2 regions of the Agrobacterium sp. SORGH_AS 787 genome follow, and region 2 is predicted to be linked to the other one. Evidence: riboswitches for the same ligand, from Rfam matches in the RefSeq annotation. Region 2 holds a riboswitch; the other holds the start of a gene.
What was found. A riboswitch is a leader RNA that binds a small molecule or an ion and turns the genes downstream of it on or off. The one in region 2 is predicted to bind S-adenosylmethionine.
Positions count from the first base shown of each region.

Region 1: another riboswitch for S-adenosylmethionine. It lies ahead of metA (homoserine O-succinyltransferase); the one in region 2 lies ahead of QE435_RS15690 (O-succinylhomoserine sulfhydrylase).

Region 1 is NZ_JAUTBG010000002.1:793,296-804,459, reverse strand. It holds gene pyc (pyruvate carboxylase) at 1-441, shown strand, start outside; gene QE435_RS13260 (DeoR/GlpR family DNA-binding transcription regulator) at 555-1,379, shown strand; gene QE435_RS13255 (MFS transporter) at 1,376-2,563, shown strand; gene ispG (flavodoxin-dependent (E)-4-hydroxy-3-methylbut-2-enyl-diphosphate synthase) at 2,760-4,010, shown strand; gene QE435_RS13245 (OmpA family protein) at 4,079-4,741, shown strand; gene QE435_RS13240 (polyprenyl synthetase family protein) at 4,839-5,738, opposite strand; gene mtgA (monofunctional biosynthetic peptidoglycan transglycosylase) at 6,166-6,813, shown strand; gene QE435_RS13230 (aldose epimerase family protein) at 6,820-7,845, opposite strand; gene metA (homoserine O-succinyltransferase) at 7,889-8,869, opposite strand; SAM riboswitch at 8,932-9,008, opposite strand; gene QE435_RS13220 (thiamine diphosphokinase) at 9,099-9,749, shown strand; gene QE435_RS13215 (ABC-F family ATP-binding cassette domain-containing protein) at 9,754-11,164, shown strand, end outside.
Region 2 is NZ_JAUTBG010000002.1:1,324,266-1,335,429, forward strand. It holds gene QE435_RS15680 (Hsp33 family molecular chaperone) at 225-1,211, shown strand; gene apaG (Co2+/Mg2+ efflux protein ApaG) at 1,238-1,630, opposite strand; gene QE435_RS15690 (O-succinylhomoserine sulfhydrylase) at 2,016-3,200, opposite strand; SAM riboswitch at 3,243-3,321, opposite strand; gene QE435_RS15695 (2'-deoxycytidine 5'-triphosphate deaminase) at 3,396-4,493, shown strand; tRNA gene QE435_RS15700 (tRNA-Gly) at 4,576-4,649, shown strand; gene QE435_RS15705 (hypothetical protein) at 4,736-5,014, opposite strand; gene QE435_RS15710 (hypothetical protein) at 5,142-5,387, opposite strand; gene QE435_RS15715 (cold-shock protein) at 5,508-5,717, opposite strand; gene QE435_RS15720 (sugar phosphate isomerase/epimerase) at 6,372-7,277, opposite strand; gene ugpC (sn-glycerol-3-phosphate ABC transporter ATP-binding protein UgpC) at 7,316-8,446, opposite strand; gene ugpE (sn-glycerol-3-phosphate ABC transporter permease UgpE) at 8,475-9,362, opposite strand; gene QE435_RS15735 (sugar ABC transporter permease) at 9,370-10,260, opposite strand; gene QE435_RS15740 (extracellular solute-binding protein) at 10,329-11,164, opposite strand, start outside.

The sequences.
Region 1 (11,164 bases), 530 kb from region 2:
ACGCATGCTTACTTCTACGGCATGGAAGATGGCGAAGAGCTGTTTGCCGATATCGAACGCGGCAAGACGCTCGTCATCGTCAATCAGGCATCTTCCGGCGTCGACGATAAGGGCATGGTCACCGTGTTCTTCGAGATCAATGGCCAGCCGCGGCGCATCAAGGTGCCGAACCGCGCGCACGGTGCCAGCGGCTCGGCTGCCCGCCGAAAGGCAGAGCCGGGCAATGCCGCTCATGTCGGCGCGCCGATGCCGGGCGTCATCTCCCGCGTCTTCGCCAATGCCGGGCAGGATGTGAAGGCGGGCGACGTTCTGGTCTCGATCGAAGCGATGAAGATGGAAACCGCTCTCCACGCCGAGCGGGATGGCAAAATTGCTGAAGTCCTCGTACGGCCAAGTGACCAGATCGACGCCAAGGATTTGCTGGTCGTTTACGCAGAGTAACGAACCGACATGAAGCGTTAAGAGGATGCCCGCCCTGTGCGGGCATTTCTGCTTGTAGATAAGGCTTTCTGCATGTATGCATGTTTGTGCACGATTCCACATGTTGATGCCGAATGTCCAAGATCGATCACTTTGTCAGCGAGCGTCAGACGCTCATCTTCACCGAGCTTCAGAACAAGGGCCGCGTTCTTGCGCAGGATCTCGCCCAGGCTTTCGATGTCTCGGAAGACACGATCCGGCGCGACCTTCGGGATATGGCGGCGCGTGGCCTCTGCGAGCGCGTCTATGGAGGAGCGCTGATCTCCGGCGGCAACACCGTTCCTCTCAGCCATCGCGTGGCGGATAGGCGGGACCGCAAAGATGCCCTCGGCCGAGCGGCAGCGTCCCGCATCGCATCGGGGATAACGATCTTTCTCGACGCCGGCTCCACCAATCTTGCCATCGCCCGCCATCTGCCGGAGAGCGCGAAGCTCACCGTTATCACCAATACACCCATTATCGCCTCCGAACTCTCAGGTCGTAGCGATCTCGAATTGATCGTGATCGGCGGACGGATCGATCCCGCCGTCGGTGCCGCCATCGACACGACGGCGATTTCGCAGCTGCAAGAGATGCGGCCCGACCTCTGCATCCTCGGTGTCTGCGGCATGACGACTGATGGCGGGCTGTCTGCCGATATCTATCAGGATGCGATCTTCAAGCGGCTGGCCTGCAAGGCGAGTGCGAGAACGCTGGCCGCCATCACCAGCGAGAAACTGGGTGCCGGGGCTGCCTTCCATGTGGCGCCGCTCAGCCCCGATCTGACCCTTGTTCTGGAAGGCGATGCGGAAGAGGCTTTCGTTCGCGATCTCCGGAGACAAAAGCTCGATATTCATGTTGCCGGACTCGATCCCCGTACGCCTTCCCAGCCATACTCACCGAAGGACCAGCCCGCATGACCGGCTCCCCAACGACCGCTTCCACGGTCCGCACCCCCTATATGACGAGAACCCGGTTTGGCGTGTCCCTGCTGTTCCTGATGAACGGTTTCATGATGGGTTCCTGGGCGCCGATGATCCCGGAATTTGCCAAGCGCCTTGCCTTGAGCGAAGGCGAACTCGGCCTCGTTATTCTCGTCTTCGGTCTCGGCTCTCTTGCCTGCATGCCGGTGGCCGGTTCGCAGATCGCGCGTGTCGGATCACGCACGGTGGTGCTGTTCTGCGCTGCCATCTTCGTGCCCACACTGCTTCTCATCACCCTGTCCAACACCGTCTGGGCGGGTGTCATCAACGTCTTCCTCTTTGGCGGTCTGACGGGGGCGATGGATGTGGCGATGAATGCCAATGCGGTTGTGGTGGAGCGCGGCATGCGTCGCGCCATCATGTCGTCATGCCATGCCTTCTGGAGCCTCGGCGGTCTGATCGGCGCGGGCCTCGGCGGCCTGCTGATCACCAAGATCGGCATTTATGGCCATGCGGTTGCCCTTACCATCATTGCTGCGGCACTTCTTGCGATTGCCTGGCCACGGGTCATGGTGGATCGTCCGCATCCTGAAGAAGAACGGCCGAAGGGTCGTTTGCCGCTCACGCCGCTGCCCTGGATCATCGGCCTGATGGCGCTGTTCTCCATGGTGCCGGAGGGTGCGGTTCTCGATTGGGGTGCGCTTTATCTGCGCAACGAGCTTGGTGCATCCGTTGCCGTTTCGGGCTTTGCCTTCGCCGCCTTCTCGCTGACCATGGCGGTCATGCGCTTTGCCGGCGACCTGGTGCGCGAACGGTTGGGGGCGGTGCGCACATTGCAAGTCTGCTCGGCTATGTCGATCGTCGGTCTTCTGATCGCTGGCGCTGCCGGAGACGCCTTCATCGCCATTATCGGCTTTGCCATTGCCGGTATCGGCATTTCCAACATGGTGCCGATTGCCTTTTCCGCTGCCGGCAACATGCCTGGGCTGGCACCGGGGATCGGTCTGTCTGTCGTTACCACCATGGGCTATTCCGGCATTCTGGTCGCGCCATCGGCGATCGGCTTCATTGCGGAACATACCGGCCTTGCGACAGTGTTCCTGTTCATTCCGCTTCTGCACGTGGTCGTGCTGCTGCTCTCCAGGCTTGCTCGTCATGCCGATGGTGCGAGCGGGCATTAAAGCCCAACCTTTGCGTGCTCCGTTTGATCAAAGTGCTTCCATTGCCAATGGAAGCGCTTTCGTTTTGGTAAGCTGGCAGACAGGCTCGAATTTCGCCACGATTGCAGTAAACTACCAGTTGACTGCTTCGATGTTGACAAGGCGCCCGCCTTGATCCACCTGAATGATGACCCTTACCGCAGTTGCAGAGACCATGATGAACGCACACGCCGACTACGATCCCAAGCCACGCCGCGCCTCTGTTGCCGTCGATGTGGGTGGCGTTATCGTCGGTGGCGGTGCTCCGGTCGTCGTGCAATCCATGACCAATACGGATACCGCCGATATCGATGCGACGGTCCAGCAGGTTGCAGCCCTCCATCGGGCCGGTTCTGAAATCGTCCGCATTACCGTGGACCGCGATGAGAGCGCTGCTGCCGTTCCGAAAATCCGCGACCGTCTGCTGCGGCTTGGCATGGACGTGCCGCTTGTCGGTGACTTTCACTATATCGGGCATAAGCTGCTCGCCGATCATCCGGCTTGCGCCGAGGCTTTGGCGAAGTACCGCATCAATCCCGGCAATGTCGGTTTCAAGGACAAGAAGGACAAGCAGTTCGGCGATATCATCGAGATGGCGATCCGCTACGACAAGCCGGTGCGCATCGGCGTCAACTGGGGATCGCTCGATCAGGAACTGCTCACCAGCCTGATGGACAAGAACAAGGAAGAGGGCTTTCCGCTGTCCGCCCGTCAGGTGACGCGCGAAGCCATCGTTCAATCGGCGCTGATTTCCGCCGAGCTTGCCGAAGAGATCGGCCTGCCGCGCAACCGCATCATTCTGTCCGCCAAGGTAAGCCAGGTGCAGGACCTGATCGCGGTCTACTCGATGCTGTCGGAGCGCTCCGACCACGCGCTGCATCTCGGCCTCACCGAGGCAGGCATGGGCTCGAAGGGCATCGTCGCCTCTTCGGCTGCCATGGGCTACGTACTCCAGCATGGCATCGGTGATACGATCCGCGTATCGCTGACACCGGAGCCGAATGGCGACCGCACCCGCGAAGTGCAGGTGGCGCAGGAGCTTCTACAGGTTATGGGCTTTCGCCAGTTCATTCCGGTGGTCGCGGCATGTCCGGGATGTGGACGCACGACGTCGACGGTTTTCCAGGAGCTGGCGCAGAACATTCAAAACGATATTCGCAAGAACATGCCGGTCTGGCGTGAGAAATATCCGGGCGTCGAAGCGCTGAACGTTGCCGTCATGGGCTGCATCGTCAATGGTCCGGGCGAGAGCAAGCATGCGGATATCGGTATTTCGCTGCCTGGAACGGGCGAGAGCCCTGCGGCACCCGTCTTCATTGATGGCGAAAAGGCGCTGACCTTGCGCGGTCCGAACATCGCCTCGGACTTCGAGGCACTGGTGACCGACTATATCGAAAAACGTTTTGGCCAAAAGGACGCGGCGGAGTGAGTCTCGACCGTGAAAATGCCCGAATCGCTGTGTTTTACCTCCAGAAACTCACGGAGCAATGATTTCCAATGATCAAGAAGTTTGCTGTTCTTGCGCTTGCCGCAACTTACCTTTCCGCCTGCACCACGACCGATCCCTACACGGGTGAGCAGAAGGTCTCCAATATGGCGGGCGGTGCGGGTCTTGGCGCGCTGGCCGGTGCAGTCGGCGGTCTGGCGATCGGCGGTGGCAATAAGGGCCGCAACGCGCTGATCGGTGCCGGTATCGGCGCGCTCGCCGGCGGTGCGATCGGCGGCTATATGGACAATCAGGAAGCCGAGCTTCGCCAGCAGTTGCAGGGCACCGGCGTCTCCGTCACCCGTCGTGGCGACAGCATCGTTCTTAACATGCCGTCCAACATCACCTTCGCGACGGATCAGGATCAGGTGATCCCGCCATTCTACCCGACGCTGAATTCGGTCGCGATCGTTCTGAACAAGTTCAACAAGACCTATATCGACGTCAACGGCTACACCGACTCCACCGGCAGCCTGAACCATAACCAGCTCCTGTCGCAGCGCCGCGCTGCCTCGGTTGCCAATTATCTCGCAAGCCAGGGTGTCGATCAGCGCCGCATGTCCACCATGGGCTTCGGCCCATCGCAGCCGGTGGCATCCAACGCAACGCCGGATGGCCGCGCCCAGAACCGCCGCGTGGAAGTGCTGATCTCGCCGCTGACGCAGAACGGCTAAAACGCACTAAAAGGCAATCGCGCCTATCGGATTTTAGAAAAGGGCTGCTTCGGCGGCCCTTTTTGTTGTTGGGCAAGCGTGAGAGGCGCTTGCGCTTTCAACTCTTCCGCTCAGCAATGAAGCGGGCCGCCTGTACCAGAATATCTGCCTTCTCTCCATAGGGAGAAAGCAGGTTTGCGGCATCGCGCACCTGCTCCTGAAGTTTCATCCGCGCCCAGTCTTCACCGCGCAGAGCCACCAGCGTGCCCTTGCCGCGGGCGGCATCCTTGCCGGTTGCCTTGCCCATGGTGGCGGCATCGGAGGTGAGATCGAGGAGATCGTCGGCAAGCTGGAAGGCGAGGCCGATCTTTTCTCCGAAGCTTCGCAGCGTCTGCCGGTGGGACGCATCGTTTCCGGCAATGATCGCACCGGCCTCGCAGGCGAAGCGCAGAAGCGCGCCGGTTTTCATAGCCTGCAATGTCACGATACCTTGCTCGTCCGGTGCCCGTTTTTCCGCCGCCAGATCGAGCGCCTGACCGCCTGCCATGCCGCCAATGCCGGCGGCGCGGGAAAGTGCCAGCACGAGTGCCGTCTTCTGGTCGCCGGTTAGCGGTGTTTCGGGAGCCGCGATGATATCGAAGGCGAGTGTCAGCAGGCTATCTCCCGCAAGAATCGCGGTCGCCTCGTCGAACTTCTTGTGCACCGTCGGCTGGCCGCGGCGCAGGTCGTCGTCGTCCATGGCGGGAAGATCGTCATGCACCAGCGAATAGCAGTGAAGGCATTCCAGTGCGGCACCCACACGCAGGGCGGCAGCTTCGTTTCCACCGAGAAGCCGCGCGGTTTCGATGACAAGGAAAGGCCGCAGGCGCTTGCCGCCATTCAGCACGCCATGGCGCATGGCGTCCAGCAGGTTTGCGGGCCGGGCGATCTCGTCGTCACCGACCGTGCCCGTCAGAAGCTCTGCCAGCAGTTTTTCCGTGCTTGCCGCGTTATCGCGCAGCCTGGTTTCGAATGTCATGGCACCGCTTCCTTCCGTCTCGCGGCTGTTTGGCATGGGTAAAAAGGGCTGGCAAATGTTTTGTTAAACCATAATACCAAAGATCACTGATGATGACCCATTCGACCGGCGCCGACGCCTTGGCCTGGAAATCGGCCACCGGAGGGCGTCGAAATCCTCGACCGATGCACAGACATCGCTCTGCGGTTTCTCCTACCCGGATGACCGTTTCCAAGCCATCGCATGGATCATCATCAGTGATCTTTGGTATGGAACTTCATCATCGTGAGTAGCCTTGATGGTGCAAGCGGAATATGAAAGGCTTGATCTGAACGAGCGGGGACGGGATGTGAGCAGTACGCCGGAAAGCGATAGGGAGTACGAAGCGCTTCCCGACGAGGAGAGCAGGCCGAAGGTGGATATCAAGAACCTTGCCAAACGCGTCGGCATGTTCGTGCTCGCTTTGCTGATCCTGCCCTATCTGCTGATCCCTGTTTATGCGCTTCCCTTCATTCGCCCCGTCTCGACGCTGATGCTTGCCGATCTGGTGACGTTTCAGGGCTATGACCGGCAGTGGGTGCCGCTTGAAGACATTTCGCCCCGTCTGATCCAGTCGGTCATGATGTCGGAAGACGGCCAATTCTGCTTCCATCATGGCGTCGACTGGAACCAGATGCAGGATGTCGTCAACGACGCATTGGAAGGTGAGGCCACACGTGGGGCCAGCACCATTCCGATGCAGACCGCCAAGAATCTCTTTCTCTGGAACGGCCGATCCCTTATCCGCAAAGGGCTGGAGCTTCCGCTTGCACTTTTCTCCGACTTCGTCTGGTCGAAGAAGCGGATGATGGAGATTTATCTCAATATCGCCGAATGGGGCCCGGGCATCTACGGTATCGAGGCCGCAGCGCAATACCATTTCAAGGTGCCCGCTTCCAAGCTGACAGCCCGTCAGGCCGCGCTTCTCGCCGTATCCTTGCCAAACCCGATCGATCGCAATGCCAGCAAGCCCGGCCGCGGTATGCAGCGCCTTGCGGGGCTGATCGAGCGCCGGGCCAGAGGCTCCGGCGCTTATGTCGGATGCGTACTGGACTGAACCACCTCACCCCTTGGTAAAGATGTAATCCGTTTCTTGCCGCAGCGTTTCGCCAGGGCGAAGGATGGCCTTGGGGAAGCCTTCGTGGTTGACGGCGTCCGGCCAGATCTGGGTTTCCAGGCAGAAGCCGGCAAAGGGGCCGTAGTGGCGGCCGTCATGACCGGGGACGGCGGTGTTCAGCTTGAAGCCGGAATAGAACTGCACGCCGGGTTCGGTGGTGTGAACTTCGAGCGAAATGCCGGAGGCCGGCGCATGGACGCGGGCGACTTTGCGCTTGGCCACACGCTCTGCGGAGAGGCAGAAATTGTGGTCGTAAAGCACCTGTTCGCCTTGGTCGTCCTTTCGGCTCATCGGCGTCGGCTCACGCAGGTCGAAGACGGTACCGGAAACGGCACGGATTTCACCGGTTGGAATCTGGCGCTCATCGGTCGGTAGATAATGATCGGCGGCGATTTCAATCTGGTGATCGAGTGCGGTTTCAGCACCATCGAGATTGAAATAGGAGTGCTGGCAGACATTGGCGATGGTCGGCAGGTCGGTCGTCGTCTCATACAAGACAGAAAGCACGCCGCCTTCGCGGATCGTGTAAGTTGCCGTTATCGTGCAATTGCCGGGATAGCCAGCGCGGCCGTTCGGATCGATGATCTGCAGCACGACGTGGCTTGGCCCATGTTCCATGATCAGCCAGTTGCGCTTGCCCGTGCCATCGCTGCCGCCATGGAGATGGCTGATGCCCTTTTCGTTGAGCTCGAGTTGGTAGTCCTTGCCGTCGATGGAGAACGTACCGCCACCGATGCGATTGGCGTTTCGGCCCGGCGTAGCGCCGAAGTAGGAGGAGTATTTCGGGTAGTCGTCAAAACCATCGAAGCCGAGCACCAACGGCGGCTGATGACCCTCAAGGCGCAGATCCTGGATGACCGCACCCCAGGTCATCACCTTGGCGGTCAGGCCGCCAGCGGAAATCGTTACCCGCTCGACCTTTTCGCCGGTTGCCGTAAAGCCGAAATTCTCCCGTGCGCCTGCTTCGCTCATCCCGAATGCTCCCTATCGCTTGCGATTTGTGCGGGACGTTGCGTCATTTTAGCGTCTGGCGCAACGCCGCAATGTCAAATTCGTCACGGCTCTTGATCAGCCGGTCGTCTTTGCCGATCTCGGCGAGTTCGTAAGGTGTCGTCTGGTAGATCTCGTTGATCCAGTTGCCGAAGAACAGATGGGCATGGCTGCGCCAGCGGTTGAGCGGCGTCAGCGCCGGGTCGTTATGCGGGAAGTAGTCATGCGGCAGCTTGATTGGCACGCCGGAATTCACGTCGCGGAAATATTCGTCTCCGAGCGACGTGGAATCATATTCCACATGGTTGAACATGTAGAGGCGCTTGCCGCGCTTCTCATGCACCAGGCACACGCCCATTTCCTCGGATTCCATCAGGATTTCCAGGTCGGGATGCTTCTCGATATCGGCGCGGCGCACTTCCGTCCAGCGGGACACCGGCACCTGGAAGTCGTCGGAGAAGCCGTTCAGATAGATGGAGGCGGGGCAGAGATTGCGGTGGCGATAGACGCCGAAGGCCTTCTCTTTCAATTCGTGCTTCGGCACGCCATGGAAGTGGTAGATTGCCGCCATCGCACCCCAGCAGACATTCAGCGTCGAGTGGACGTTGGTCTCCGTCCAGTCGAAGATCTTCTTCATCTCGTCCCAGTAGGTCACGTCCTCATAGGCCAGCGTTTCCACCGGTGCGCCGGTGATGATGAAGCCGTCGAACTTGCGGTGGCGCACCTCTTCCCACGTCTCGTAGAAGGAAAGCAGATGTTCTTCCGGCGTGTTCTTGGCGCGGTGTCCGCCAATGCGCACCAGTGACAGCTCCACCTGAAGCGGCGAGGCGCCGACGAGTCGGGCCATCTGGATTTCGGTCTTGATCTTGTTCGGCATGAGGTTCAGGAGCCCGATCTGCAGCGGGCGGATATCCTGACGGATCGCCACGGTCTCGGTCATCACCCGCACACCCTCATTCACCAGGGTTTCGAAGGCGGGCAGCGTATCGGGGATCTTGATGGGCATTGCGAACTCTCACGTCCAAAAACAAAAAAACCGGCAGCGAAATCGCGACCGGTCCTCGGAAATTGCCTGTTTCCTCGACCCTTTAGCGACTTCTTTAAAGTGGCTGCAAGCCGGTCGGCAAATCACCACTGGCGGCTGTCATAATCCTCTCTGGCCGAAAAATCAATATCGCCGCCCTTCTGGGCGTTTCCGCCTTTCCTTGAGGGGATGTTTCGCGATAAGGCAGGGCATGACATCGGATCATTTCACCATTCTGCTGGGCGGCGATATTGTCGTGACGGATCGCCTGCACAAGGCGGTTGCAGGATCGCGTGTGATTGCCGCAGACAGCGGCATGAAACATGCCAAGCCACTTGGTCTGAAGCCTGAGCTTTGGGTGGGTGATTTCGACTCTGCCGATGCAGCGCTTGTCGACGAATGGCCAGATGTGCCGCAGCAACCTTTTCCCGCCGCCAAGGGTGAGACCGATGGCGAGATTGCCGTTTCCGAGGCTTTGGCGCGGGGTGCGAAACGATTGACGCTGGTCGGCGCGCTTGCAGGCGAGCGATCCGACCATGCGCAGTTTCATCTGCTCTATGCTGTAGCGCTGGCCGAGCGCGGCTTCAAGGTAACGCTGACTTCCGGCAACGAGGAAGCGTTCCCGTTGCTTGAAGGTGAACTCGTGCTCGATTTGCCGCGCGGCTCGCTATTTTCCGTCGCCGGTTTTACAGTCCTTTCCGGCCTCGACATCGAGAATGCCCGCTACCCTCTCAACGATTTTGCGCTTGCCTTCGGCTCGTCGCGCACTATGTCCAACGTGGCTGAGGGTGACATTCGCCTTCGCCTCAAAAGCGGCAAGGCCATCGTGCTTGCCCGTCCTTACGATCTAACCGGAGCCTGATGCCTTGGCACCCCCCATTCTGAAACTCGACGATATCAAGCTGACCTTTGGCGTGACGCCCCTTCTGGATGGCGCCAACTTACAGGTGGAGCCGGGCGACCGTATCTGCCTCGTCGGCCGCAACGGGTCGGGCAAATCGACGCTGATGAAGATCGCCGCCGGCCTGGTCGAAGCGCAATCGGGCGAGGTTTTTCGTCATCCCTCCGCGACGATCCGTTATCTGGAGCAGGCGCCGGATTTCGGCGCTTACGACACCGTGCAGGCCTATGCCGAATCCGGTCTTGGACCAGGCGACGATCCCTATCGCGTCAGCTATATTCTCGAACATCTCGGTCTGACCGGCCAGGAAAATCCAGCAAGCCTGTCGGGCGGTGAAGCGCGTCGCGCGGCCTTGGCGCGGGTCATGGCGCCGGAGCCGGACATTCTCATGCTGGACGAGCCGACCAACCATCTCGACCTGCCGACCATCGAATGGCTGGAAAGCGAATTGCAGCAGACGCGAAGCGCGCTTGTCCTCATTTCGCATGACCGTCGTTTCCTCGAAAAGGTCTCGACCGCCACCGTCTGGCTCGACCGCGGCCAGTCGCGCCGTCTCAATCGCGGCTTCGGCCATTTCGAGGAATGGCGCGACAAGGTGCTGGAAGAGGAAGAGCTGGAACAGCACAAGCTTGGCAAGGCCATCGAGCGCGAAGAGCACTGGATGCGTTATGGCGTGACGGCACGCCGCAAGCGCAACATGCGCCGCGTGGGAGAGCTGCGCGACATGCGCGCCGCCTATCGCGGACATAAGGGTCCGCAGGGCACCGTGCAGGCAACCGCAGTCGAAGCGCGCGAATCCGGCAAGCTGGTCATCGAGGCGGAAGCCATCACCAAGGCTTATGGCGATCGCACCATCGTCGCCCCTTTTTCGCTGCGCGTGCATCGCGGCGACTGCATCGGCCTTGTTGGCCCAAATGGTGCTGGCAAGACCACGCTTCTCAAGATGCTGACCGGAGAGTTGGCACCCGACAGCGGCACGGTGAAGCTCGGCACCAATCTGGAAATCGCGACACTCGACCAGAAGCGCGAGGACCTCAATCCGAACGATACGCTGGCGCATTACCTGACCGATGGTCGTGGCGAAAGCCTGCTGGTCAATGGCGAGCAGAAGCATGTGACCGGCTATATGAAGGACTTCCTGTTCCAGCCGGAACAGGCCCGTACGCCGATTCGCAATCTGTCCGGTGGTGAGCGCGCGCGTCTCATTCTGGCGCGGATCCTGGCAAGACCGACCAACCTACTGATCCTCGATGAGCCGACGAACGATCTCGACATCGAGACCCTGGATCTGCTTCAGGAGATCGTCGCAAGCTTCTCAGGCACCGTCATCCTCGTCAGCCACGATCGCGACTTTCTCGATCGTACGGTGACCTCGA
Region 2 (11,164 bases):
AACTTGAATTTCCAGCGCAACGCCCCATCTTTACGCCAACCAGTGCTGCCGGTTCACGGCGGCGTTTCATCAATCGTTTATCGCGACATTTGGGCCGGGGATGGTTTTGTTTTGCCATTCTCCGCTCTATCTTTGCGGAAACAGGACAAGAGACCTGCTGGCCGCGGCCGAAAACGCGGCGATCGTTTCCGAACAGGGGAAAGCAGGGTCGAAGGAGCAGAAGCATGGCGGACGTGACCATAGAACTGGATGATATGAACTTTGCCGGTGACGACAAGGTCGTCCCCTTCCAGGTAGAGGGGCTCGACATTCGTGGCCGCGCGGTGCAGGTCGGTCCGTTGCTGAACGCTATTTTGCAGCGCCATGACTATCCGCCCGTCGTCGCCCGGCTTCTGGCGGAGGCTCTGGTGCTCACGGCGCTGATCGGCACGTCGCTCAAATTCTCCGGCAAGCTCACGGTGCAAACCAAGGGCGATGGCCCCGTCGATCTCTTGGTGGCGGATTTCACCGCACCTGAGAACATGCGCGCCTATGCCCGCTTCGACGATGAGCGTCTGGCGCAGGCGACGGCGGCTGGGGAGACATCGCCTGAGCAACTCCTCGGCACTGGCATTCTCGCTTTCACCATCGACCAGGGGGTGGGCATGCAACCCTATCAGGGCATCGTGCCGCTGGATGGCTCGTCGCTTGAGGAAATCGCCAGTGTTTACTTCCGACAGTCGGAACAATTGCCGACACGGGTGCGCCTCGGTGTGGCAGAGTTCTTCGACCGTGACGGCGAAGGTAAGCCGCGCCGCGGCTGGCGTGCGGGTGGCATCATCGCGCAGTTCCTGCCTCAGGCGCCGGAGCGCCTGCGCACCCGCGACCTTCACGGCGGCGATGGCGATGAAACGTCGTTCGCAGAAGCCGACGACGACGCATGGACCGAAGCGGTGGCGCTGATCGACACGGTGGATACCGACGAGCTGACCGACCCGCAGGTGCCGGTAGAACGTCTGCTGTTCCGGCTCTTCCATGAGCAGGGCGTGCGCGTCTACGAGCCGCAGTCGATCATCGACAAATGCAGCTGCTCGCGCGAGAAAATCAAGGGCGTGCTGTCTGGATTTTCGGCGGAAGAAATCGAGGATAGCCAGGAAGATGGCATCGTTTCAGTCAGCTGTGAGTTCTGCTCGACAACCTATCAATATCCTGTCGAGGAACTGCAGGGGTGAGATCAGGAGCGGGGTGAAAGCCCCGCTCAGTTCAACACGCGCGCAAGACCTGGGCTGTCCAGCGAAAAGGCTGGAATTTCTACGGTGAATATGTCGCCCTTGTCGGTCTCCATCTCGTAATGACCGAACATCATCCCTGAAGGCGTATCCAGCGGGCAACCGGAAGAATACTCGTAACTGTCGCCGGGACGCAGATGCGGTTGTTCACCAACCACGCCTGGCCCAGACACTTCGTCCACCACGCCATTCTGGTCGGTGATATGCCAGTAGCGGTTCACCAGCGTCACCGCCTGGTTGGAGTTGTTCGTGATCACGACCGTGTATCCCCAGACGTAACGGCTATCGTCCGGGTCCGATTGTTCTTCGAGATAATACGGCTCGACGGTGACCTCTATCTCTTTTGTCGATGCACGATACATATTCGCGACCTTGGCTGTCTCTGCCTCTAGCATTTTATTCTACTACACCGAATGAGGGACGGGAATGTCCGTTGAGCCGATCTGCGTAGTTTCAATGCGTTACGAGGCTAAAGCGTTGCGTATCTGGATTGTTTCTTCATTCAATACGCACAAATTCGTGAAAAGAGAGTAGAGAAATAGGAGTTTCTCTAAAATAATGTGGGTTTTGAGCGGGAATTCGTGTGACGAACAGACGCCTTGGAAAACGAGAAAAAATTGCCCGGTGATCGCTCACCGGGCCTTCAGTATGAAGTATGTCGCGCAAAATTGTGCAGCGGTTTTGCGACAACATGCGATAAACAAAGACCTAAAGCTATAGAGCGAATCTGAAAGATCGCGCCCTGCTTTAGGCAGAAACCTTCGCCAGCGCCGCGGCGAAATCGTCCAGCAGGTCGTCGGTGTCTTCGATACCGCAGGACAGTCGTAGCGTGCCACCGGAAATGCCGAGTTCGGCGCGTGCCTCATCCGTCAGGTTCTTGTGGGTCGTGGTGGCCGGATGGGTGATCAGGCTCTTCGCATCACCGAGATTGTTGGAAATCTTGACGACGTCCAGTGCGTTTTGAAGCTTGAAAGCCGCTTCCTTGCCGCCCTTCAATTCGAAGCAGACGAGCGTCGAACCGCCGGACATCTGCCGCGCAATGATGTCGGCCTGCGGATGGTCGGCACGGCCCGGATAAATGACTTTGGCGACCTTGTTCTGCTCCGCCAGGAAGTCTGCGATCTTGCCGGCATTCGCCGTCTGCTGCTTGACGCGCAGAGGCATCGTCTCGATCCCCTTCAGCAGCGTCCATGCGTTAAAGGGGGAAAGCGCCGGGCCGGTGTGGCGGAAGTAATCCTGAAGCTCTTCCTCGATCCACGTCTTGTCCGACAGCACCACGCCGCCAAGGCAGCGACCCTGGCCGTCGATGTGCTTGGTGGCGGAATAGACGACAATATGCGCGCCAAGCTCCAGAGGCTTCTGGAAGAGCGGCGTGGCAAACACGTTGTCAACGACGACCTTCGCGCCGATCTGGTTGGCAAGCTTGGCAACGCCAGCAATATCCACCACTTCCAGCGTCGGGTTAGTCGGGCTTTCAAGGAAGAACAGCTTTGTATTCGGCTTGATCGCCTTTTCCCAATTGGCAAGATCGCGGCCATCGACCAGCGTGCATTCGATGCCGTATTTCGGTGCCAGCGTTTCGACGACCCAACGGCAGGAGCCGAAAAGGGCGCGAGCGGCAACGATGTGATCGCCGGCCTTCAGCTGGCAGAGAATGGCAGCGCTGACAGCGGCCATGCCCGATGCCGTGGCGCGCGCGTCTTCGGCACCTTCCAGCAGGCACATGCGCTTTTCGAACATGTCATTGGTGGGGCTTGCATAGCGCGCATAGATGAAACCGTCTGTTTCGCCCTTGAAGCGTGCTTCCGCCGCTTCCGAGCTTTCATAGACGAAGCCCTGGGTCAGGTAGAGTGCTTCGGACGTTTCACCGTAGGGGGAGCGCAGCGTACCGCCATGTACGAGTTGAGTTGCCGGGCGCCATTTCTTGCTCATGTGATCACCTTCAAACAAAAAAACCGGTCGCAAAAGCAGACCGGTTCCAAGCACCCGGTCTTTTTAGCCACTTGTTTAACGTGGCTGCAAGCCGACCGGCCAAATCACCACGGGATAAGCTTGCCATACTGCCGTTAACAACTTGCGTCAATGGCTTCCTTTTGATTTTGTCGGCGCGGAACAGGAACGATGACGATGACGAGAACCACGGGTATTCTGGCCGATGGCGCGATACGGGCGCTGTTTTCTTCCGGCCACCTGAAGAGCGAGCGGGCGCTGGATGTGGACCAGGTGCAGCCGGCAAGCCTCGACTTGCGTCTCGGTGCGAAAGCCTACCGGGTGCGCGCAAGCTTCATGCCCGGCCCATCGACTAAAGTGATTGAGAAGCTGGATCGGCTGCGCCTGCATGAGATTGATCTCAGCGAGGGTGCGGTGCTGGAAACCGGTTGCGTCTATATCGTGCCACTGATGGAAACGCTGGCGCTGCCCGCGGACATGTCCGCGTCCGCCAATCCGAAAAGCTCCACCGGCCGCCTCGATATCTTCACCCGCGTCATCACCGACCACGCACAGGAGTTCGACAAGATCCCTGCAGGTTATCAGGGCCCGCTCTATCTGGAAGTCAGCCCGCGCACCTTCCCGATCGTCGTGCGCCAGGGCTCGCGCCTTTCGCAGATCCGCTTCCGCATCGGTCATTCGCTGTTGAACGAAGGTGAATTGCAGGCGCTGCACGAGAGCGAAATCCTCGTGGCCAGCGACACGCCGAACGTATCGGGCGGAGGGATCGCGCTGTCCATCGATCTGCAAGGTTTTGGCGGCAACGGCCTCATCGGTTATCGCGGCAAGCACCACACCGCGGTTGTCGATGTGGACCAGAAGGCAGCCCACGACGTTCTGGATTTCTGGGAGCCGCTCTACTCGCGCGGTCGCGCCGAACTGATCCTCGATCCGGATGAATTCTACATCCTCGTGTCCCGCGAAGCCGTGCATGTGCCTCCGCTTTACGCAGCAGAGATGACGCCTTTCGATCCGTTGGTCGGCGAATTCCGCGTCCATTATGCCGGCTTCTTCGACCCCGGCTTCGGCCACGCCGGCGCTGGCGGCACCGGCAGCCGCGCCGTCCTCGAAGTCAGAAGCCACGAGGTGCCCTTCATCCTCGAACACGGCCAGATCGTCGGCCGCCTTGTCTATGAACATATGCTGGCCAAACCCGAAGGTCTCTACGGCACTGGCCTCGGCTCCAATTATCAGGCCCAGGGCCTGAAGCTCTCCAAGCATTTCCGCGCCGAGTGATCTGTCTGAAGAGATGTCGATAGAGAAACGATCTGCGGCTCGCCTTGACAGCCGCGCCGTTCTATCGGAAGTTTTCGAATATGCGGGTGTAGCTCAATGGTAGAGCAGCAGCTTCCCAAGCTGAATACGAGGGTTCGATTCCCTTCACCCGCTCCAGCTGCCTTTTTAAAATTTTTTTTAGTGTATTTGTTGCCGTACATGGTGCGGAGCGTTCAGGTGAAAGGCCCCGAACGAGCCGCCATTCAAGCGTGGTCGTACGTGAACGACGTCAGCAAGGATGTCACGAAGTTGCTGGCTTTTTCCTTGACGAGGAGTTCCGTCCATTCGTCCGTGCCGCGAAACCTCAGATCCGTCTGGATACTGTCGACCGCTGCCGTTTCGATGCGCTCGATATGTTCTTTGAAATGCGCTTCGCCCTTGGCGTGGTAAAGGTCACGGATCACCACCCGAAGGATTTCCTGCATCGCGATCTGCCAGGCAGTGTTGGTCGCGTTGAGTTCGTTGGCTGTCGTTGTTGACATGCTTCCCACCTGTGTTGCTGGATTTCTTGGCTCTCACCGGGGATGTCGCGCAAAAGCGCGATGCGGTTTTGCGATAACGGCATGCGACAAAACAAAGGTGTAAAGCGTAAGGAGCGAGTCTGAACGATCAGGACGCGGGACGGGCTGACGGCGTTTTCTTGGTACGCTTGGTAATCAGAGCGGCGACTGCAGATTTGCGGTCCGCCAATTCTTTTGCAAGGCGGGCCGCCTTTAGCCTGGCTGTTTTCGCGTCCCGCGCATCGACGGCAGCTTGTAGCTCATCGGCGGCATGATTTTTTGCGAAGAATGGCGTCTGAAGCTTGCCGAAGGCCAGCTCCGCCTGCTGGCGGGATTTGCTGTGTGTTTGTGTCATGGATATTTGCCTTTCCGGCCAAATGCCGAAATGAAAAAGGCCAGGCGAAACGCCTGGCCTCGAATGAAATTGCTCCCGGCAGTGCCAGTACATCCGTGGTCAAAGGGAAGCGGATCTCACTTATGCGGACTGCAGATTGGTCGCAGACATCTTGCCCGATTTGTTGTCGCGCTCGAGTTCGAAGCCAATCTTCTGGCCTTCGACGAGTTCGCGCATTCCTGCGCGCTCGACAGCCGAAATGTGAACGAACGCGTCAGCGCCGCCATTGTCAGGCTGAATGAAGCCGAAGCCCTTGGTGGAATTGAACCATTTAACTGTGCCAGTGGTCATAATGAACCCTTTCAAAGCATAGAGTGAACGACCGCGCAACGAATGCCACGCGGGTAAAAACCGACTATTTTTGAAAGAGAAGTTCGCTTAGAGCGCGGTGCCAATCGCGCGGTAGACAAAGCTCGGCAAGCAAAAGATCGATGATGTATCTATAGGGCAGTTCTCTGCTGCAGTCAACGAAAAGTTTTCACTTTTATCGATGTTCTTCTTTTGGTTGTGTATTTCGCAGGTTGCGTCACTTTTCTTTCGCATAGCCTAAGGGGGCCGTTCCCGCTGGCCGTCACGCCCGCGCCCTTGTCGATACGAAGCGCCGCGCTCCCTTGTGCGTCGGCGCACGGGTCACATCTTCATAAGGCTATGTCCTTCATAGCGACTAGACGAACGCAGACCGTACGGAAGCGGCGAGGGACCGCGCCCATCAAGGCGCGGTCCAGGCGGTCTAAAGCGTATCGCGATCTTTCAGATTCGCTCATACGCTTTAGGTCCTCGTTATCGCATGTCGTTATCGCAAAACCGCTGCACACTTTTGCGCGACATGCTTTTAGGTATGAAGGGAGGATCGGCACTTCAATCCTGCCGCGGCATCGTGCATCGACAGGATTTTTGGAGCGCGAGGGACCAGCGCATGCGGTCCTTCGCTCTCATGAGTGGCCGTTACCGCTTGTTCACCGCATCTGCCAGCTTCATGGCGCGCTCCAGGCAAGCGGGCTGTTGGTCGGCAAAGCGTTCTGCACCGATTTCCATGATGAGGGTGGTGTCGGGAAGGAAGGTGAGTTCGGAGAAGATGTCGTCCCAGTCGATATCGCCCCAGCCGATCGGCAGGTGAAGGTCGCCGATGCCGAGCGCGGTGGCTTCTGCCGGGTGGTAGAATTTTTTCATCGTGTAGGGCAGGCCGAAGCTGTCATGCACATGCAGATGGCCGGTCACGGGCGCCATGGCGCGCAGCTCGTCGCGGAAATTGAGGCCCTTGAAGGTGGATTCAATATAGGCGTGGCTGAAGTCGATCAGGGCTGCGAGATTGTCGTGGCCGACGGCCTTCACGGTCTCGGCCACTTGCGATGGCGTCTGGCGGTACTGGCCGTCTTCCGTGGTGAAGATGTTTTCCAACACGATGCGCACGCCATAGGTCTTGGCAATCTCGGCCATCTCAAAAAGAGCCTCACGCTCCATCTGGTCGAGATCGCTGCCATTCACGCCATCGGACAGGATCGCATTGCCGCTATGGTGGACGAGCACCCTAGCGCCCAGCCGGTCGCAGAGTTCGAGCATGGCGCGAACGACCTTTTTCTGCAGATGCAGGTGCTCGCGATCCATGAAGTTGGAGACGATCTGGCCGTGCAGGGACAGTTTCTTGAAGTCGTACCGCTTAACGATATCTCGAACGCGCTGCGCCCGGTCTTCGATGATACGGCCGCCGGAAATGATTTCCTCGCCATAGATGCCAATCTCACAGGCGCTGGCGCCGGTATCGGCAATGATCTTCAGGGACGAGTCCAGGGTGGAGAGATCGCCGCGCCCTGTGGCATTGCAAAAGCCGACGGCAGAAATGATGGAGGTCATGTGCGTTTCCTTGATGCGCTCTATGAAGCTAACGACATTCAGGCACTATGGGCCAGAATATCCTGGTGGGTGACGCCGGCTCGGTTGGCCGATGCGAGATCGGGATCGATCCGCCGTTCCGTGCTGGGATCGAAAAAGTGAAGATGTGCTGCGGGAAACTGCAGCATGACCCGGTCGCCTGGGCGGACGGTGAGGTCTTCGCCAATCGCAGCGGCAAAGATCTGGCCGCGAATATCGGCGTAGACGATGCGACCGGAGCCGAGTTCCTCGACGAAATCCACCACGGCCGAGATCCCTTCGCCATTGCGGGTGACGATGCACTGCTCCGGTCGAATACCGGCAATGATGTCCTCGCCTGAGGCGGCACGTGCGATTTCCGCCGGCATGGAACTCGTCCAGTTGCCGAAGCTTAGGCAAGCAGTGTCACGATCCACTTTGGCATTGAAGAGGTTCATGGCGGGAGAGCCGATGAAGGAGGCGACGAAGGTGCTCGCTGGTCGGTTATAGATGTCGAGCGGCTGCCCCACCTGTTCGACGTTGCCCTTATTCATGATCACCAGCCGATCCGCCAGCGTCATCGCCTCCACCTGATCATGGGTGACGAAGACCGATGTCGCGGAGAGCCTTTGATGCAGCCTGCGGATTTCGGCGCGCATGGTGACGCGCAGTTTGGCGTCGAGGTTGGACAGCGGCTCGTCGAAGAGAAACACATCCGGCTCGCGAATGATGGCGCGCGCCATGGCAACGCGCTGACGCTGGCCGCCGGAGAGGGCCGCGGGCTTGCGCTCCAGATAGTCGGACAGGCCCACGATCTTCGCCGTTTCCTCGATCCTGCGGCGGCGCTCGGCCTTGGCCACGCCTGCGACCTTCAGCGCATAGCCGATATTGTCGGAAACCGTCATATGCGGGTAGAGCGCATAGTTCTGGAACACCATGGCGCAGCCCCGCTCGCGCGGTTCCAGGCGGTTCACCACCTTGCCGGCAATGGCGATTTCGCCGCCCGTAATGTCTTCCAGCCCGGCAATCATGCGCAGCAGAGTGGATTTGCCACAGCCGGAAGGCCCGAGAATGACGACGAATTCTCCGGACGGAAAGATGAGGTCGACCCCATGCAGCGTCTTGGTCTTGCCGTAGGATTTATGCACCTGACGAATGTCGATCTGCGCCATGGTTTGGCACTCCTGTTCTTTTAAACTGTCATTTCTCGGTGGAGACGAGGCCGCGCACGAACCAGCGCTGCAACAGCCCGACGACAAGAAGCGGCGGCAACATGATGATGAGGGAACCGGCAAGCGTGACGTTCCAGTCGGGCGTGCCGTTTTCGGAAGGGAGGAGGCTGGAGAGCGACATCATCACCGTCTTGTAGGACGGATCGGTCACCATCAGGAGGGGCCAGAGATACTGGTTCCAGCCATAGACGAACATGATCGTCGTCAGCGCCAGCATATTGGTACGAGATAGCGGAAGGATCATATCGACGAAAAAGCGCATCGGTCCGGAGCCATCCATGCGCGCCGCTTCGGCCAGCTCGTCCGGCAACGTCATGAAGAACTGCCGGTAGAGAAATGTGCCGGTGGCGGTGGCAATCAGCGGCAACGTCAAGCCCGCATAGGAATTCAAGAGATTCCACTCGATGTTGATGTCGATGCCGGAGACCGCGTTGATCAGAAGCGCGAAGGGATGGAACATGTCGGCGGCGACCGCATAGGTCGGCACCACACGCACTTCCAGCGGCAGCATCAGCGTGATGAACACCGTCCAGAAAAACACGTGCCGCAACGGCGAGCGGAAGAAGACGATGGCAAAGGCTGTGAGGGCAGACAGCGCAACTTTGCCGACGGTTACCAGCGAGGCCATGATGAAACTGTTGAGCATGGCATTGCCGAGATTGGCACGGTTCCAGGCCGCGTGCATGTTCTCAACCAGTCGATCGCTTGGCATGAAGCTGAAGGGCACGCTGTTGATCTGCTGCAGCGACTGGCTGGCGCCGGAAATGATAACGATGAAGGGGCCGATCAAGAGCAGGAAACCGATGATCATCAGCCCGTAGGTAAAGGCATCGGCGTAGGGGGTGCGTTGGATCATCGCCGTCTCACTTGTAATGCACGCGCCGCTCGATGAAGCGGAACTGGATGAAGGTGAAGACCATGATGAGGCCGATGAGAATGATGCTCTGCGCCGATGCGCCGGAATAGTTGAGCCCCTGGAACGCTTCCTGCACGATGCGGAACACCATGACCTCGGTTGCATGGTTCGGACCGCCGCCGGTCGTGTGGTGCACGATACCGAATGTGTCGGAGCCGACGAAGCCCTCCGTCATCATGGTCACGGTCAGGAAGAAGAGGGTGGGCGCCAGGAGCGGCACCTGAATATCGATGGCGCGGCGGATTGGCCCGGAGCCATCCATCGCAGCCGCTTCCGTCAGGCTTCGCGGCACCGATTGCAGTCCGGCCAGCAGGAAGATGAAGGTATAGCCTGCCCACTTCCAGATGAAGATGATGATGACCAGCGCCAAGGCATGGCTGCCATATTTCGCCGGGTTCCAGATATCTGGATAGATGGCGTTCAGCGAGGCGGCGAGCCCGCGTTCCGGCGACAGGATGAAGCGAAACGCCATACCGGCCGCAGGACCGGCAATCGCAAAGGGCAATATGTAGAGAACGCGGAAGAAGCCGGAGCCCGGCAGTTGTCGATCGACTGCCAGAGCGAGCGTGAGCCCGATGAGAATGGCGAAGAACGGGCCGACAATCGCAAAGATCAGACTAACGGTGACCGAGTTCCAGTAAAGTGGATCGGCGAAGGTCTCGTAGAAATTGGCAAGCCCGACAAACTCCGCGGCCCCACCGAAAGGCGGCTCCAGCGTGAAGGCCCAGTTTACCACAGCCACGGCGGGCCAATAGAAGAACAGGGCAATGAGGACGAGCTGCGGCAGGGCAAAAAGCAGGGGTAGCCAGGTGCTCTTGAAGACGGAGCGCTTTTCCATGGAAATTCCAATAGACAATCTGGATTGTCGTGCCACCCGCGTTGACGGGTGGCACTTTTGGGGAGCGCTTAGTTGATGGAAACGCCGGCAAAGGTCTTTTCGAAGCGGCGCAGGCCGACATTGGAGCGCTCGACAGCCTTGTCGAGTTCCTGCTGAACGTCGCCGTTCTGCATGTAGATCGCCTCAAGTGCGGTGGAGAGTTCCTTGCGGATCTGCGTGAAATTGCCGAGGCGGATGCCGCGCGTGGTATCGGTCGGCTCGGTCAGCGTCAGGCTTTCAATGGCGATTTCACGGCCCTTATACGGCGCCTTGTCGTAGAAGCCGTTCTTCTTCATGCTCTCGAAGCCGGTCTTGGTGACCGGGATGTAGCCGGTGACGGTGGACCACCACTCGACCATGTCCGGTTGGGCGATGAAGTTGAGGAATGCTGCGGCACCCTTGTATTCCGCGTCCGGGCGGCCAGCCATGACCCACAGCGAAGCGCCGCCAACCAGCGACTTCTTGCGCTCGGTACCCTTGAAGACCGGCAACATGGCGACATCCCACTTCACGCCTTCCGGCAGCGTCTTGCCGACGGTGCCGTGATCGGCAATCGAGCTCATCGCCATCTGGCATGTCTGCGATGTGAAGGAGGGGATTGGATCCATGCCGAGCGTCTTGGTCTTGACGACGAAGAGCTTCTCGTCCTGCATCTTCTTGAAGAACTTCAGTTCATCAACGACCTTGGTCTTGTTGACCACGAGTTCCGCATTCAGGCCCTTATAGCCATTGCCTTCGGTCGCGATCGGCTGGTCGTGGATGGCGGAAAACTGTTCGACCAGCGGCCAGGGATCGAAGTTGAATGCCAGCGGGCATTCGTAACCGGCAGCCTTCAGCTTCTTGGCGGCCTCGGCCACATCTTCCC